3 regions of the Abiotrophia sp. genome follow, and region 2 is predicted to be linked to each of the others. Evidence: predicted binding sites of a transcription regulator. Region 2 holds the regulator's gene; each other region holds the start of a gene.
What was found. The regulator LexA, encoded in region 2, represses DNA repair genes until DNA is damaged. The targets are predictions, from matches to a motif close to CNAACANNTGTTNG.
Positions count from the first base shown of each region.

Region 1: a site for LexA is predicted at 2,935-2,948, ahead of uvrA (excinuclease ABC subunit UvrA). Genes of this name have one in related genera too.
Region 3: a site for LexA is predicted at 2,752-2,765, ahead of dinB (DNA polymerase IV). Genes of this name have one in related genera too.

Region 1 covers NZ_DBHIRJ010000012.1:50,374-55,801, reverse strand. The annotation lists gene uvrA (excinuclease ABC subunit UvrA) at 45-2,873, opposite strand; gene ACO53F_RS09020 (DNA-3-methyladenine glycosylase I) at 2,974-3,540, opposite strand; gene ACO53F_RS09015 (hypothetical protein) at 3,527-3,727, opposite strand; gene rsmI (16S rRNA (cytidine(1402)-2'-O)-methyltransferase) at 3,744-4,616, opposite strand; gene ACO53F_RS09005 (GIY-YIG nuclease family protein) at 4,597-4,929, opposite strand; gene ACO53F_RS09000 (tRNA1(Val) (adenine(37)-N6)-methyltransferase) at 4,919-5,428, opposite strand, start outside.
Region 2 covers NZ_DBHIRJ010000003.1:90,395-95,822, reverse strand. The annotation lists gene recJ (single-stranded-DNA-specific exonuclease RecJ) at 1-1,384, shown strand, start outside; gene ACO53F_RS03130 (adenine phosphoribosyltransferase) at 1,391-1,903, shown strand; gene lexA (transcriptional repressor LexA) at 1,957-2,574, opposite strand; gene ACO53F_RS03120 (DUF896 family protein) at 2,656-2,907, shown strand; gene ACO53F_RS03115 (YneF family protein) at 2,975-3,190, shown strand; gene ACO53F_RS03110 (hypothetical protein) at 3,318-3,758, shown strand; gene ACO53F_RS03105 (YitT family protein) at 3,765-4,670, shown strand; gene uppS (undecaprenyl pyrophosphate synthase) at 4,780-5,428, shown strand, end outside.
Region 3 covers NZ_DBHIRJ010000001.1:209,927-215,354, forward strand. The annotation lists gene ACO53F_RS00970 (DHH family phosphoesterase) at 1-167, opposite strand, end outside; gene ACO53F_RS00975 (DRTGG domain-containing protein) at 198-1,508, opposite strand; gene dinB (DNA polymerase IV) at 1,589-2,710, opposite strand; gene ACO53F_RS00985 (ABC transporter ATP-binding protein) at 2,841-3,689, opposite strand; gene ACO53F_RS00990 (hypothetical protein) at 3,686-5,428, opposite strand, start outside.

The DNA of each region.
Region 1 (5,428 bases), on a different contig from region 2:
AGTAGATAAACAGATAAGACTGGGACAAATGTCCCAGTCTTATTTTATTTTTTCAATAATGGTTTGAGGTACTGGCCGGTGAAGGAGCCCTTGACTTTGGCTACTTCTTCCGGTGTCCCGGTAGCGATAATCTGACCACCGCGAACCCCGCCTTCTGGCCCAAGGTCGATGACATAGTCGGCGGTCTTAATGACATCCAGATTATGTTCAATGACCACTACGGTATTACCCGCTTGGACTAGACGGTCGATGACCTCTAGCAACTTGCGGATGTCGTGGGCGTGAAGCCCGGTCGTTGGTTCATCTAGGACATAGAAGGTGTTGCCGGTCGAAACCCGCTGCAATTCGGCCGCCAGCTTCATGCGTTGGGCTTCCCCACCTGACAGAGTAGTAGCAGACTGACCCAGGCTAATGTAGCCTAAACCAACATCTAGCAAGGTTTGGAGTTTACGCTTGATTTTCGGAATGGCAGCGAAGAACTCTACCGCTTCTTCAACGGTTAAATCCAGCACTTCGGTGATGTTGAGCCCCTTGTACTTAATTTCCAGGGTTTCAGAATTATAGCGACGGCCGCCACAGACCTCACAAGGCACGTAGACGTCTGGCAGGAAGTGCATCTCAATCTTGTTAATCCCGCCGCCGGCACAGGCTTCACAACGCCCGCCCTTGATATTGAAGCTAAAGCGCCCCTTGTTATAACCGCGCAACTTGGCTTCATTGGTCTGGGCAAAGAGATCCCGAATATCGTCGAAGACCCCCGTATAGGTAGCCGGGTTACTGCGTGGCGTCCGGCCAATCGGACTCTGGTCAATGTCGATGATCTTGTCTAAACTTTCGTAACCCTTAATCGACTTAAACTTACCTGGACGGGTCTTAGCCTTAGTCATCTCCTTGAGCAAGGCTTGCTTAAGGATGGCGTTGACCAAACTGGATTTACCTGAACCCGAAACCCCCGTCACGGCTACAAAGCGCCCTAATGGGAATTTGGCGGTGACATTCTGCAGGTTGTTCTCGCTAGCTCCTGTAACCGTCACCCAACCCTTGTCTTCCTGACGACGGCTAGCTGGCAAGGCGATTTTCTCCTTACCTGACAGGTATTTACCTGTTAAGGAATTTGGATTCTTCATGACCTCTTCCGGCGTCCCACATGCCACCACTTGGCCACCGTGCTCACCAGCACCCGGCCCAATATCGATAATATAGTCGGCTGTCATCATGGTTTCTTCGTCGTGTTCCACCACAATCAGGGTATTACCCAAGTCCCGCATCTGTGTCAGAGACTGAATCAGACGGGAGTTATCGCGTTGGTGGAGACCGATAGAAGGCTCATCCAAGATATAGAGGACCCCACTGAGGTTGGAGCCAATTTGGGTAGCCAGACGAATACGTTGAGCTTCCCCACCTGACAAGGAACCGGCTACCCGACTCAGGGTCAGGTAATCTAACCCCACATTATTGAGGAAGGTTAGGCGATCGGTCACTTCCTTGATAATGGGCTTAGCAATGACTTCATCTGCCGGCCCAAAGGTCAGGCTCTTGAAGTGAGCCAAGGCATCACTAATAGACAATTCAGTCGCTTGGGCAATATTGAGGTCCCCTACCCGAACTGACAAGGCTGTTGGGTTGAGACGTTGGCCCTGGCAGGCCGGGCAGATATGTTCGACCATGTATTGGCGCATAACTTCCTTGGTATAGTCGGAACCCGTATCGTTGTAGCGGCGTTCCATGTTGGTAATAACCCCTTCGAAGACCGTATCAACCGTCCGCGTGCCGGTACCCGACATTGGGGTGTAGGTGAATTTGAAGCTGCGTCCGTCTTTGACCCCATACTTAAGGTCGGCTTGCTGGGACTTTTTGAGCTTCTTATAAGGAACATCCATGGGAATGCCTTCCTGCTCACAGAATTGGCGCATCATGGACATATAGTAGTTGGAACTGATTGGATTCCAGGCGACAAAGGCTCCTTCTTCCAAGGTGAGATTTTCATCGGGAATAGCCAAGGCTTCGTCTACTACTAGACGGGAACCCAACCCATCACAGCTTGGGCAGGCACCAAAAGGCGCATTGAAGGAGAAGAGACGAGGCTCCAACTCACCCATCTGGAAGTCGCCGTGCGGGCAGGCAAAGTGTTCATTGAAACGCAATTCCTGACCATCAATGACATCGATGATGACATAGCCTTCAGATAGTTTGAGGGCGGTCTCCATGGAATCGAAGAGGCGGGAGCGAACGCCATCCTTGATGACGACCCGGTCCACGACGACGTCGATATTATGCTTGTTATTCTTAGCTAGTTCAGGCACTTCGGTGACATCATAAACCTGACCATCCACTCGCACCCGGACAAAACCGTCCTTATTAATCTTCTCCAGGGTCTTCTGATGCTGGCCTTTTTGATTACGAATCAGAGGGGACAGAATTTGGATACGCGTACGCTCAGGTAGGTCTAAGACCTGGTTGACCATCTGCTCAACAGATTGACGTTGAATGGGAATATTGTGATGGGGACAGTAAGGTACCCCCACACGAGCATAGAGCAAACGCAGGTAGTCGTTAATTTCCGTTACGGTTCCGACCGTTGACCGCGGGTTGTGGCTAGTAGTCTTCTGGTCGATGGAAATGGCCGGGCTCAGACCCTCGATAGAGTCCACATCTGGCTTATCCATTTGACCTAGGAACTGGCGGGCATAGGCCGACAGGCTCTCCACATAGCGGCGTTGGCCCTCTGCATAGAGCGTGTCAAAGGCCAGGGAGCTCTTGCCTGACCCGGATAGACCCGTCACTACAACTAGCTGGTCACGAGGAATCTCTAGATTAATATTTTTTAAGTTATGGGACCGTGCCCCTTTGATTACGATTTTATCTTTGGCCATTGTCTTTCTCCTCTGGTTGAATCTTACCTTACCCATTATAGCACACTTAGTCTCCTAGGTGCGAAAATTTGTTCGCAAAAAAAGCGCTCACCCTCAAGGGCTAGCGCACTGCTTGATAACAGAAACATTCTGGCTCGTGGTCATTGACCATACCGATGGCTTGTAGATAGGAATAGACCGTCACACTGCCTAGGAATTTAAAGCCCCGCTTCTTGAGGTCTTTGGTTATGCGATCGCTTAGATCACTTCGGGTTGGCCGCTCCCCTGGGGGCGGAAAGACCACCTGGCCCTCCGTAAAGTGCCAGATATAGGCGTCGAAGCTGCCCCATTCGGCCTGAACCTTGAGAAAGGCCTGGGCGTTGGCAATGGTCGCTCGAATCTTACCCCGATGGCGGATAATGCCCGCATCCTGGGCTAGGCGTTCGACATCCTCTTCCTGATACTGAGCGATACTGTGATAGTCATAGCCTTCCAAAGCACGGGCAAAGTTAGCCTCCTTGGATAGGACCAAGCGCCAGGACAAGCCCACATGGAAGGATTCCAGGACTAGCCATTTGAAGAGGTCTAAGTCCTGATGCTGGGGTACGCCCCAAACCTGGTCATGGTAGGCCTGATAATAATCCGGCATATTGGTGGCCCAGGCGCAACGTTTTTTACTTGCGTCCATGATCCTTGCCTTTGGCTTGGTCATCCTGTTCATGGTCATCTTCTAAGGCGCTTGGGTCAAAGGCGAATTGGTCGGTAGGATCGACGAATTCCTTCTCTTCTTCATCTAGGACTAAGCCTAATTTGGCCATGGCAGCCTCCAAATCTTTATCATTTTTCAATAAGAAATCTTCATCTTTTAATGCCATAAATCTTCCTCCTCTATTAGTCGGTCAGGTCGTGATAGGCCTGATAGACGCTTTGTTTTTTCAGTCCGTAAGTCTTGGCCACTTGCTTAATGGCTTGCTTGGCATTGAGCCCTTCTTGAGCCATGAGGTCTTGGACCAAGGCCTTAAGATCTGTCTCTGCGGTCAAGTCAGGTCCCGTCTCGTCCTTGCCCCCGCCAGCTACCAGGAGGACACATTCCCCCTTGATTTCCTGGTCAGCCAGGCTCATGAGCACTTGATGTACACTGCCCCGAATGTAGGTCTCATAACGCTTGGTCAGCTCTCGAGCTATGACCACGGCCCGGTCCGGCCCCAATTCCTGGCGAATGGCCTGCAAAGCCTGCTTGATTCGGTGGGGCGACTCGTAGAAAATGGCCGTTGCCTCCTGGCCTGCCACTCGGTCTAAGACAGCGACCTGGCCTTTCTTATCCCGTAGGAAGAAGCCGTAATAGGTGAAGGTCTGGCAGGATAAGCCCGAAGCAATCAAGGCCGTCAGGGCCGCATTGGCGCCCGGCAGAGCCACCACTGCTAGTCCCTGGCTAAGGGCGGCATCCACCAAGGGATGACCCGGGTCATTAATCAGAGGCATGCCGGCATCTGACACCAGGGCCAAATCCTGACCTTGTGCCAAACGTTCTAACAAGGGCTGGAGACGGTCAGCCTGGCTATGCTCATGGAAGCTCTGCATAGGCGTCTCAATCTCAAAATGGTTTAAGAGTTTAATGGTGTTGCGGGTGTCTTCTGCCAGAATCAAATCCGCTTCCTTGAGGTGGCGAATGGCCCGGAAGGTCATGTCTTCTAAGTTACCAATAGGCGTTGGCACCAAGTAGAGGGTGCCCCCCGCCCGGGACTCAAAGCTCCGTTGTTCCATCTTGCACCTCCAAGGGAATAATTAAGGGTTGGCTGGCCGATAAGGACGTCAAGCCATGGCGGAAGAGATAGTCTTCTTTCTGGGCCCGGGTCAGTCGCTTAAATCGCGCCTCCGCCCGCATGGCCAGAGACCGACTAGGCCGCTCTTCAGCATAGAGCAGGCGAACCGGCCGGCGCTTGGCTTGTTGGGTATATTTGGCGCCCTTGCCAGCATTATGACTGGCAGTCCGCGCCTCTAAGTCCACCGTATAGCCGGTATAGAGAGTATGGTCTGCGCAGTAGAGCACATAGAAAAAATACTGTTTAGTCGCCATAATAAATTGCCTTCATTTCTGGGGTATATTGCTGATCCGGCCCATAAATGACAATCGGCGGCTCCACCTTCAAGCCTTGGCGTCCCCCTGCGTAAATGGCTTCGACCAGCACCACCTTGGCCACCTGGTCGGCCTTGCCATAAGCAAATTGCAGACGGTGAACACTAAAGCCCGCCCCTAGCAAGGTCTCCATCAAGTCATCTAGGCGGTCTGGCCGATAGACACAGAAGAGCTTGCCCCGGGTCTTGAGCTGGCGTTTGGCTTGGGCCACCCATTGTTCCAAGGTTAGGTAGACCTCATGCCGGGCAATGGCATGGGAGGTCAGGTGGTGTTGGGTCTGTTTGTTAGTGACTGAGAAATAAGGGGGATTGCAAGTCACAACATCATAGAGGGGACGCGCCGCCTCCATGGTTTTGACATCCCCTTGGCGAAAAGTCAGCCGGTCCGTCAGATCATTGAGCTGGCAAGAGCGCTGGGCCATATCGACTAGGGCCTCTTG
Region 2 (5,428 bases):
AGCGTTAATTAATGAAAAAAACCAAGAACGTAAGGACTTGGTAGCTAATATTATGGATCAGGTTAGCCAAAGACTGGGACAGGGACCGATTCCTCCTATAATTATTGAGTCAGACCCTAGTTGGCCAGCTGGGGTTGTGGGGATTGTGGCCGGTCGCTTGAGCGAACACTACCAACGTCCAGCCCTAATCTTCCAGTATCAGGCAGATAAAGGTCAATACAAGGGGAGTGGACGTTCGACAGAAGCTGTCCATCTCTTTGACTGGTTGACAGATATTAAGGAGCACCTGGCCCAATTTGGTGGCCATGCTCAGGCGGCAGGTATGACAGTTAATCAAGATCAATGGCAAGACTTTGTCACAGCCCTGCATGCCAAGGCTCAAGCTCAAGCAGTAAGTGAGCCTAGAAAAGCACCCTTGACCATTGATTTGTCCTTGAAACTTTCGGAAGTAGGGACTGATTTTATCCAAGAAGTCCAGTTACTGGGTCCCTTCGGTATGGATAATGATAAGCCAGTCTTTGCCTTTGAGGAGGCCAAGCTCAACCAAGTGCGATTGATTGGGACTAATGGTCAGCATGCTAAACTAGTCCTAGGACAGGATGGGCAAGAGCTTAATGCCATTGGCTTTGACTTTGCAGATCGTATGCGAGATAGACAAGTAGGAGATAGTTTGACGGCCGTAGGTTATTTGGACTTAAACAAATGGCAGAATCGGGTCAGCCCTCAATTGCTCCTGTCTGATCTTGGGGTCTCAGGTGCTGCCTGGTATGACTGGCGAGCCAGTGGTCAACAAGGCCGCCTCTGGCAACTGGATCAAGTGGTCTATCTTTGTCAGCGTCAAGCAGTCAAGGCTCAAGTCAGTTCCCGCCTTCAGCCCGGTTCGGCTCTGATGACTTATCAAGAAGCTCAAGAGGCCAATCTTAGCCATTATCAAGGCTTGGTGCTCTTAGAGCCACCCAAGCAAATGGCGGATTTGGACCAACTGCTACTTGCTCAGGACTGGCAGGCCTTCTACTTGGTGCTTTATGCCCAAGAATCTAAGTATCTGGCAGGTTTGCCGCAACGTGCTGACTTTGCTAAACTCTATCGCTGGTTAGTCAGTCAGGAACCCTTCAATTTGCGGGCTAGATTAGCTGAAATCAGTCAAGGACTGGCCATTAATCCAGTTCAACTCAAATTAATGTTTCATGTTTTCTATGAAGCAGGTTTTGTATCTATTGAAGCGGGGCAAGTGGCAGTCCAAGAGGCGAGTCGCCATCAGAACACTAACTTGGAAGAAACTGCTGCCTACCGGGCTTATCAAGCTGCTATGGACAGCGAAGAAGCCTTAGTCTTTGCCACCCTCGACCAAATAAAAGAATATGTTAAAAGAATTAGGAGTTAAGTCATAATGGAATTGAAAAATTATATTGCTAAAGTCATGGACTATCCAAAAGAAGGCATTGTTTTCCGTGATATTACCCCTCTCATGGCAGACGGTCCAGCTTACCACGAATCAGTTAAACAATTAGTGGACTACGCTCGTGAATTACAAGTAGATGTGATTGTAGGGCCAGAAGCGCGTGGCTTTATCGTAGGCTGCCCAGTTGCTTATGAATTAGAGATTGGTTTTGCCCCAGTTCGTAAGAAAGGCAAATTACCCCGCCCAACGGTCGATGTGGACTATGAATTGGAGTATGGTACCGCAACTTTAACCATGCACGAAGACGCCATTAAACCAGGCCAACGTGTCCTCATCACCGATGACCTCTTGGCAACAGGTGGGACCATTAAAGCCTCTATCGACCTAGTTGAAAAATTAGGCGGCGTTGTCGTTGGTTGTGCCTTCCTAATTGAACTCGTTGACTTAAACGGGAAAGAAAAATTGGCAGGCTACGACTACAAGGCTTTAATGCAATACTAAAAGCATCAAAAATATGCCCCCAGTCTTAGACTGAGGGCATGGCTATAAGAGACTTAGAAATAACGGTAAAGCGAGACAACCTTACCCAGGATAGTCACCTGAGGCAGAATGATATCGTCCATGTGGTCATTTTCTGGCCGTAAGATGACGTAATCGGACTTCTTGAAGAAGGTCTTACAGGTGGCTTCATTATCCTCGGTCATAGCAACCACGACGTCACCATTATTGGCGCTTGCTTGACGGCGGACCGTGATGTAGTCCCCATCAAGAATGCCAATATTAACCATGGATTCACCCTTAATTTCTAGCATGAAGAGTTCGCTAGGTTCATAGCGCTCTAAGCCAGGTGGAATAGGGTAGTAATCTGTGGCATGTTCGATGGCCAGAATAGGCGCACCAGCAGCAACTTGACCTAGCAAGGGAATTTGTTGGGGTTGAATACCCAAGGCTTCCTGGGCTAGGGGAGAAAGTTCGATGGCTCGAGTCTTGCTGGCGTCACGAATAATATAACCAGCCCGTTCTAAACGTGCTAGATGGCCGTGTACAGTTGAAGTAGAAGCAAGTCCTACTGCTGCACCGATTTCCCGAACAGTAGGGGGATAGCCGTTGGCTACAATGGCCTCATGGATACATGAGAGTATGGTTAATTGTTTAGTGGATAATGTCGTCATGTCCTCACCTTCCTTATATCTTAAGCCTATTATAGCACACCTATTGTCCAAAATGCAAACGAATGTTCGTGGAGGTATCCAATGTTATCACCAGAAAAAATTGAGCGCATCAATGTCTTAGCACGTAAGAAGAAAAGTGAGGGTTTAACCCCTGAAGAAGCCCAAGAACAAGCGGCTTTACGCCAAGAATACTTGGCTAGCTTACGCCATGGCATGCGCAATCATATTGAAGGTATGAAGATTGTCGACCAAGAGGGGACCGATGTGACTCCTGACAAACTCAAACAGATTCAAAAAGAAAAGAAAATTCATAACCGTCATTTAGAAGATTAGACTAGGCTTTTGACGGAAAGTTGTGTAAAATAGAAGAGTAATATGAAAAGAAAGTGAGGAGAAGGCAGTGCAAACATGGATTTGGTTAATCATTGTCGTAGTCGCCTTAATCGGCGGATTTGTTGGTGGCTTCTTTATGGCGCGCCGTTACATGATGAAATACTTTAAGGAAAACCCACCGATTGATGAGCGCATGATTACACAAATGATGGCTTCAATGGGGCAAAAACCATCTAAGAAGAAGGTTCAGCAGATCATGGCCCAAATGAAGGTACGTCAATAATCAAAAGAATTTAAGTCCGCCTAGTGGTGGACTTTTTCTTATCCAGGTGCTTTACTTACAGATGAAAAGTCCCAGCAAACGTGGTACACTATAAGAGTATTGAAAGTCAAATTGAGGAGGAAGCTCTATGTCTATTATCAAGGAAAATTTCGACAAACTCATTGCTGAGAAAGAACTACCAGCTGAATACTTGGAGATTGAGGGAGGTCACCATCTCTATCGTTTCCGTTTTGGCGTAACCCCAGTACGTGACTTGATTGTGGAAGTCATCGTTCAAAATTCAGATTTACCTTATTGTGATGCTCAAGTTATCTACCGCCATGTTCATATGCTGAAAGACTATAAGCAACGTGCGCAGGCCTTGGAATTGATTAACGAGTTAAATGAAACTCGCACCGGTTATTTTGCCCTTTATTTAGCGGGTGATGGGGAAATCTTCCAACGCAACTTGATGCGCGCTAGCGTGGACCCACAACCGCTCTATGAAACCATTGTCTATGGTTCAGCGATTGCGAAGGATATGGTAGAAGCCTTAACTGCTGGCTTAGGACCTTCTGCTGAGGTGTAAAACTTCATGCTGACGTCTTTTGTTCGCTCCAGTCAAGGACAAAGAATCCTGTCCGGCGTCGTATTATGGCTTTCAGCCCTTTGTTTTGCAGTTGCCCTCAACTTATTCTATGTTCCTAATCTGATTTTTTCTAATGGCGTGCCTGGTTTGGCGCAAATTATCTTGGCCATCTTCAAGGATACGCCCCTAGCGAATCTCTTAACGGCCGGTAATCTCTATTTCATTCTCAATATTCCCTTGATGATTTTGAGTTGGCTCTATCTAGGACGGCGTTTTTCAATCTTGACCGTGACCAGTATTTTCCTGTCCACCTTAGTAAGTAACTGGGTGCCGATTCAACAAGTGACCGATAATACCTTGTTAGCTGCAATCGCTGGTGGGGTGATTTCGGGTATCGGGGTCGGCCTCTTGATTAAGTTTGGTATGTCCAGTGGAGGCTTTGATATTATTGCCCTCTTGATTGCTAAGAAAACAGGGCGCAATGTCGGCTTTATGTCCTTTTTGACCAATGGTTTGGTCATAGTAGGAGCTGGTTTCCTCAATAGTTGGGAGTATGCTCTCTACAGTTGCATTGCCATCTTTATTGCAGGCATGGTCATTGATGCTATCCATACAGGTGAGCAACGTTTGACTGCTTTTGTGATTTGCCAAGACCCTAACCGAGTGGTCAAGGCCATTCAGGAACGGGTCATTCGTGGCGTCACTCTCTTAGAAGGGCAGGGTGCCTTTTCGCATCAGCCTAAGCAAGTCCTAATGGTAGTCTTAAGCCGTTATGAACTCTATGATTTGCAGCAAGCGGTGCTTTCGGTTGATTCCCAGGCCTTTATTAACGTGGTCCAGTCCACCATGGTGACCGGTAATTTCTTAAATCGTCAACAACAGGCCGACTTGAGAAAAGAAACAGTTATCTAATGATCAAATCCCTTCTGATAGTTTCAGAGGGGATTTTTAGTTTAAATCGTTTCAATCAGAGGCAGAGTTTGTTATAATATAGTGGAATTTGAAGACAGGAGGGCTTGGCATGGCTGACTTAAGTAAGGTACCTGCGCACGTTGCGCTCATTATGGATGGGAATGGCCGTTGGGCTAAGAAACGTTTCCTACCTCGGGTGGCAGGACACAAAAAAGGTGTCGATACCATCAAGAAAATCACTAAACGTGCTAATCAACTGGGCGTTAAGATGCTGACGGTCTATGCCTTCTCAACCGAGAACTGGAAACGACCTGAACAAGAAGTCAGCTTCTTAATGAAGTTGCCTAAGGAGTTCTTTGCCAAGTTTGTGCCTGAATTACTGGAACAGAATGTGCGGATAGAGACCATTGGCGATTTGGAAGGCCTACCTGAAGGGACACGCAAAGTACTCAAGCAAGCTATTGCCGATACAGCTCATTGTACTGGCCTGATCTTGAACTTTGCCATCAACTATGGCTCTCAAGACGAAATTAGTCATGCAGTTCAGGCCTTAGCCCGTCAGGTAGCTGAGGGCACTTTGAAGCCGGAAGACATCACCCCTGACTTAATTGGTCAAAATCTAGAAACCGCCAAGTTTGGGGCCTTAGCCAATCCGGACTTGATTATCCGGACCAGTGGGGAAGAGCGTCTCAGCAACTTCCTACTCTGGCAGGCGGCTTATAGTGAGTTCTATTTCACTGAACGCCTATGGCCTGATT
Region 3 (5,428 bases), on a different contig from region 2:
GCCGCTAAGACGCGTTTGTCAGGGAAAGTGGATTCAATCAGAGACTTGAGTCCTAATTGGGAGCCGATGGCATCCGGATCTGGCCTCACATGGCGGTGAATAATAATGGTTTGGGCTGCTTGAATCAATTGGATGAGGGCTTGCGCCTCGTGATGTTCAATATACATAGTAGTTTTCTACTTCCTTACTCGCTAAACTTAGTTACGTTCAATCATTTGGCTGGTAATAATGGCCTTGGCCACCAGACTATTCTCGTGGAAAACATCCACCTGGGTTAGGGCCGCCCGACGGTTGTGGTTGAAGACATGGCCCTTAAATTGAATTTCATTGCCGATTTGGATGAGGTTGAAATAATGAAGGTCAATCTTCTCGATAACACTGTTGAGATGAGTCAACTCAAAGACCTTGCGATCCGTCACTTGGGCAATCAGTTCAGTAAGAACCCCATAGGAAATCGTCCCGAAGTTGCCAATCATTTGGGGTTGTACGAAGGCTTGGAAATCATAGTCCGTCACTTCACTGGCCACTTCTAACTGGGCCGTAATGTCTTCCTCAAAAGTATGAACCATTTGCGGTTGCTGTTGGACCACTTGAATGGCCTTGGAGACTTCCTCACGCGTCACCACCCCAAGCAGTTGAAGGTTATCTTCCACCACTGGGATCATCTCAATATCCTGCCAAATCATCTTGTGCGAGACACTAGCCACCGACATATGAGTCTTGACAGTCACCGGATTCTTGGTCATGACCCGCTCCAGCTGAATGGATTCTTGCTTACCTTGGACGTCCTTAGCAGCCACAACCCCAATCAGACGTTGGTTATAGCAGACAGGAAAACGTTCCTGGCCTGTTTCTTCCATCAAGCGATTGAAGTCAGCTACTGAATCACTTGGCGCTAGAAGTGGCACCTGGGATAGTGGTGTGTAGATATCCCGAATGGTCATGATTTCCTTCTTAATCATCTGGTCCGCCATGGACCGGTTGATGATGGTCGCTACCGTAAAGGTATCGAAGGTGGTGGAAATCACTGGCAAATTACGTTCATTGGCTAAACTAATGACCTGGTCACTAGCCTTGAAGCCCCCGGTAATGAGTACCGCCACGCCCTTTTCCAAGGCAAAGAGTTGGACGTCTTCCCGGTTCCCCACAATAATCAGGGAATCGTCGGTAAAGTAACGCTCCATGGCGTCCTTGGTCATGGCCCCAATGATGAATTTAGACAGGTGCTGGGTCAGTCCTTGGCTGCCACCTTGGACCTCCCCTTCAATAATCTGCACCACTTCACCAAAGGTTAGCATTTCCGGTGAATATTTTTGCTTCTTCTCAATGCGGATAGTCCCAACACGCTCAATGGTCGAGACAATCCCTAGTACTTCGGCGTCCTTAATAGCCCGGTAGGCCGTTCCTTCACTCATCTTGAGATGCTTGGCAATCCCTCGAACCGAGATTTTATCCCCGATGGGGAGGGACTCAATGTATTGGATAATCAGATCATGTTTGGTTGCCATATAGTCACCTTCTCTTTAGACACAAAATAACTGTTATACTTCATATTATAACAGTTATTTTAAAAAGTAACAGACCTGTTTTACATTTTTTCAAAAGATAATTGCGTATTGACCTTATCGAGCTGGATTAACCCAGCTGTAGAGACTCCCAGTAGGCGGACAGTCTTATGCAAATGACCGTGCAGCTCCCAGAGTTCCTGCACTGCCTGACTAATCACCTCTACATCTTGGCTAGGAGAGCCCAAGGATAGTTGACGCGTTAAGGTCTCGAAATCATCATAGCGAATCTTAAGCGTCACGGTCTGGGCGTGGAAATTCTTGGCCTTTAAGATTGCCACCACCCGCTTAGTCAGCTGGGTCAAGGCATCTAGAACCCCCTCTTCTTCCGCCAGAAACTGAATAAAGGTAGTCTCCTTGCCAATGGACTTGCGCTCACGATGGGGCTGGACCGGCGCATCATGGACACCGCGCACCTTGTAGTAGAGGGATTTGCCCATTTTACCAAAATGTTCAATCAGGTCTTCTAATTCAATTGCTCGCAAATCCGCCCCTGTCATAATCCCCCTCTGGTGAAAATAAGGTACTGACTGCCGCCCTACCCCATAGAACTTATCAATGGGTAGGTCATCTAAAAATTCCAAGGCTTGATCAGGTGTTACCACCGTAATGCCAAAGGGCTTACGGTAGTCAGAGGCAATTTTGGCTAGGAACTTATTATAGGACACCCCAATCGAACAGGTTAGGTTGAGTTCTGCCTTAATCTGAGCTTGAATACGCTGGGCTAAGTAGGTCGCACTTTGGATGCCCAGCTTATTATGGGTCACATCCAGATAGGCCTCGTCCAGGGACATGGGCTCAATCAAGTCCGTGTACTGGGCAAAAATCGCCCGAATCTGCTGAGACACTTCCTGATAGTGGGACCAATCGCCCGCGATAAAGACCGCATGGGGACAGCGTTTGAAGGCTTCAGCAGCCGTCATAGCCGAATGAATACCATATTCGCGCGCCTTATAGTTGCAAGTGGAGACGATTCCCCGACCTCCGGTTAACTTAGGATGCTTGGCAATCACAATAGGTTTGTGAGCAATCGCTGGATTATCCCGCGCCTCGACATTGGCATAGAAGGCATCCATATCCACATGCAGTATCTTACGTGATGTGTCCGGCACCGGATCCTTAAACTCTAAAATCCCATAGCGCATGATGCCCCTCCTCTCCCCTGTCATACTTCTCCTCTAGTATACGAAAATTTGTTCGTGTTTTCAAGTGGTGAGCTTGCCCCAGATAGCAATAAAAGGCAAGCAGCTAGATAGCTTGCTTGCCTTTTTATCATCAGTTCACTTGGAAAAGTTCACGGTAGACCTGTTCACTGCCAAACTGGCGAGGCTCAACTCCTATCAGAGTCAATCCCGCTCCTTCCAAACCACCTAAAGCTTGGCTCAGTTGGGAGGCAGATACAAGAAAGCTATGATCCGATAAGCGGCGAGTCCAATCATCGGCTAACTTTTCTTGAACAGTTATCACATAGTCACTCGTTTCACTTTGGGCCAAAGTGCGTTCAATAATTTGGCCTTCTTTAACAAATAGAATTCGACGAGTCATTCGGTCGATTTCGTCAAGATTATGCGAAGAAATCAATACCGTCATCCCCTTTTCGCGATTAAGTTGCATCACTAACTCTCGAATCCGAATCAGGCTAGTAGGATCTAAACCATTGTATGGTTCATCCAGAAAAAGTACTTGTGGACGGTGGAGAATAGCACAGGCAAAGAGCAAGTGTTGTTTCATTCCCAAGGAATAAGTCCCCACCGCTTGATCTAAATACCCTATCATTCCTACTCGTTCAGCCGTTTCAATAATGCTCTCTTTGGAGAATCCCTGGGCTAAGGCTATGTACTGAAGGTGGTCGTAGCCCGTTAGCTGTGGATAGAGAACACTATTATCTTGCATGAAACCAATCTTACGATAAAGTTCTTTACCTGCTGGCATGTAAAGACCAGCTACCTTTACTTGTCCCTCCGAATATGGCAATAAGCCCGTTAAGGCTGACAGTAAAGTCGTTTTACCTGCACCATTAGGTCCCACTAAGCCTACTACTTCCCCGGCCTCAATTTGAAAATTTACTTGCTTCAAAATCGCTTTACTGCCATAGGCAAGGCTCAGATTTTTCACTTCAATCATATACGGTCACGTCCTTTCAGAGTACAATGCAAGCACCTATTCAAAAACCAGCCTGCAAGACCACAGACTACTAGGCCAGTCCAATGAGTCAAAAGACCTTGACCTAAAGAAACAGAGAGGCGTCCGTCCAATACCGGGGCTAAATCCAAATAACGGAAGGGACTCATAGCCTGTGCCAGACTCGGCAATAAGAGAGTTGCCCCATAACCAATACCTAAGATTCCAGCGACTAAACTAATATAGATTGCAGTCGACTTAACCCATCTAGCAACAAAATGGCAAAGGCTATTAATAAAGTAAGTAACTGCAACAAACAGCGCAAAAGCCTCTAGATAGTAATACCAGCTAGGCATTATCTCAAAAAATTGATGAGTACTTGGCACACGCAAGCGCTGACCAATCAAACCACCACGCTGTTGGCCATCTACTAAATATCTGACCTGAGGTAACTGAATATGGCCTAAACCTGCTATTAAACTACCAGTCAAGGCAAGTAAGATTACTGACCCTAGCATTAGTAGAAACACTTGTTGAAGGCTTAAGCGTCGACGCAACTTAAGGAGATGCACCCTTGCTAGAGGCAAGGTTGCCTGGAATCGCCAGCGTCCGGTTTCTTTATCTAGCACAGTAGGCGCTACTAGGAAGATTACTAAAATAACCCAGAGTCCTAAATAGAGACGCTCTTCAAATAAGTTACCGACTATTCCTAGTGCAGAATAAGATTTCATAGGCTTGCTGACACGCGCTAGATAGGATTCAAAGACCGCAATATCAATCGAAAGTGGTGGCTGGTCCTCACCACTTCTTGGTGATTGCTCATAATTTGGAATATAGAGCGTCCAATATGGACCACCAGGCAGCTGAAAATCAATCCCATAATTTCGTTTCCACTCGGCTAACTGATAATTGATGTAAGCATTCGGCATAAAAATCCAGTCACGGATTGGCAATAAAGTTCTATCACCTTTGCCTTGTAGGAAGTCAACATCCTCTTTCAGTTCATCGTACTCCATTTCCGTGGCTAACTTGGTTTTCCCTTGTTTAAGTTCCTCAACAAGAGCTTCTTGGCGTTGAAAACTTGCTAGCGCTGCCTGATAAAGTTCTTCTGTTGGATAGGCCTGACGATAATCACTCAGATTAATCTTAAGCAACTCAGATTTTTGCGCAATGTTAGCTGCTTGTAATTGGTGGTACTGAATCCCCTGTGAAACTCCATAATAGAGGAAAAAGGCCAAGATGCACAAGCAAATTTGCCACCAAAGGTGACCTCTTAATAGCTTCAGCCATTCAAAACTTGTTTGGAAACGGCTAGAAGATAAGTCGTAACGGCGACGCGCTCGACCACGTTTAAGTACTGCATAGGATAGGGTTACTATCACCCGCCAGATACCAAGTAAGAGACCGAAAAGAATAACCGCTGTATAGAAGATTTCTAGGCTTGACTGGTGTAAAACAAAACCATTAATATCCCAGTAGCTAAAAATAGAATAAAAAGGATAGAAGTCAAAGAGGCGACTAAACTCAGCTAATAAAGTAACCGACACACCTAGACCTAGCCAAACTAATAAAAGCTCTTGCACCCATCGATTAATAAGTAGCAAAATAAGCCAGAAAAGAATTACCAGCCCTAACCAGAATAGATAGAGAGCCAAGATCCCCTGCCACAGGGGCCAACCAGGTGCCATAGGATAATGAAGTAAAGCCGTAAGGGGAAGTTGGTCAAAAAGAACATGATAGAT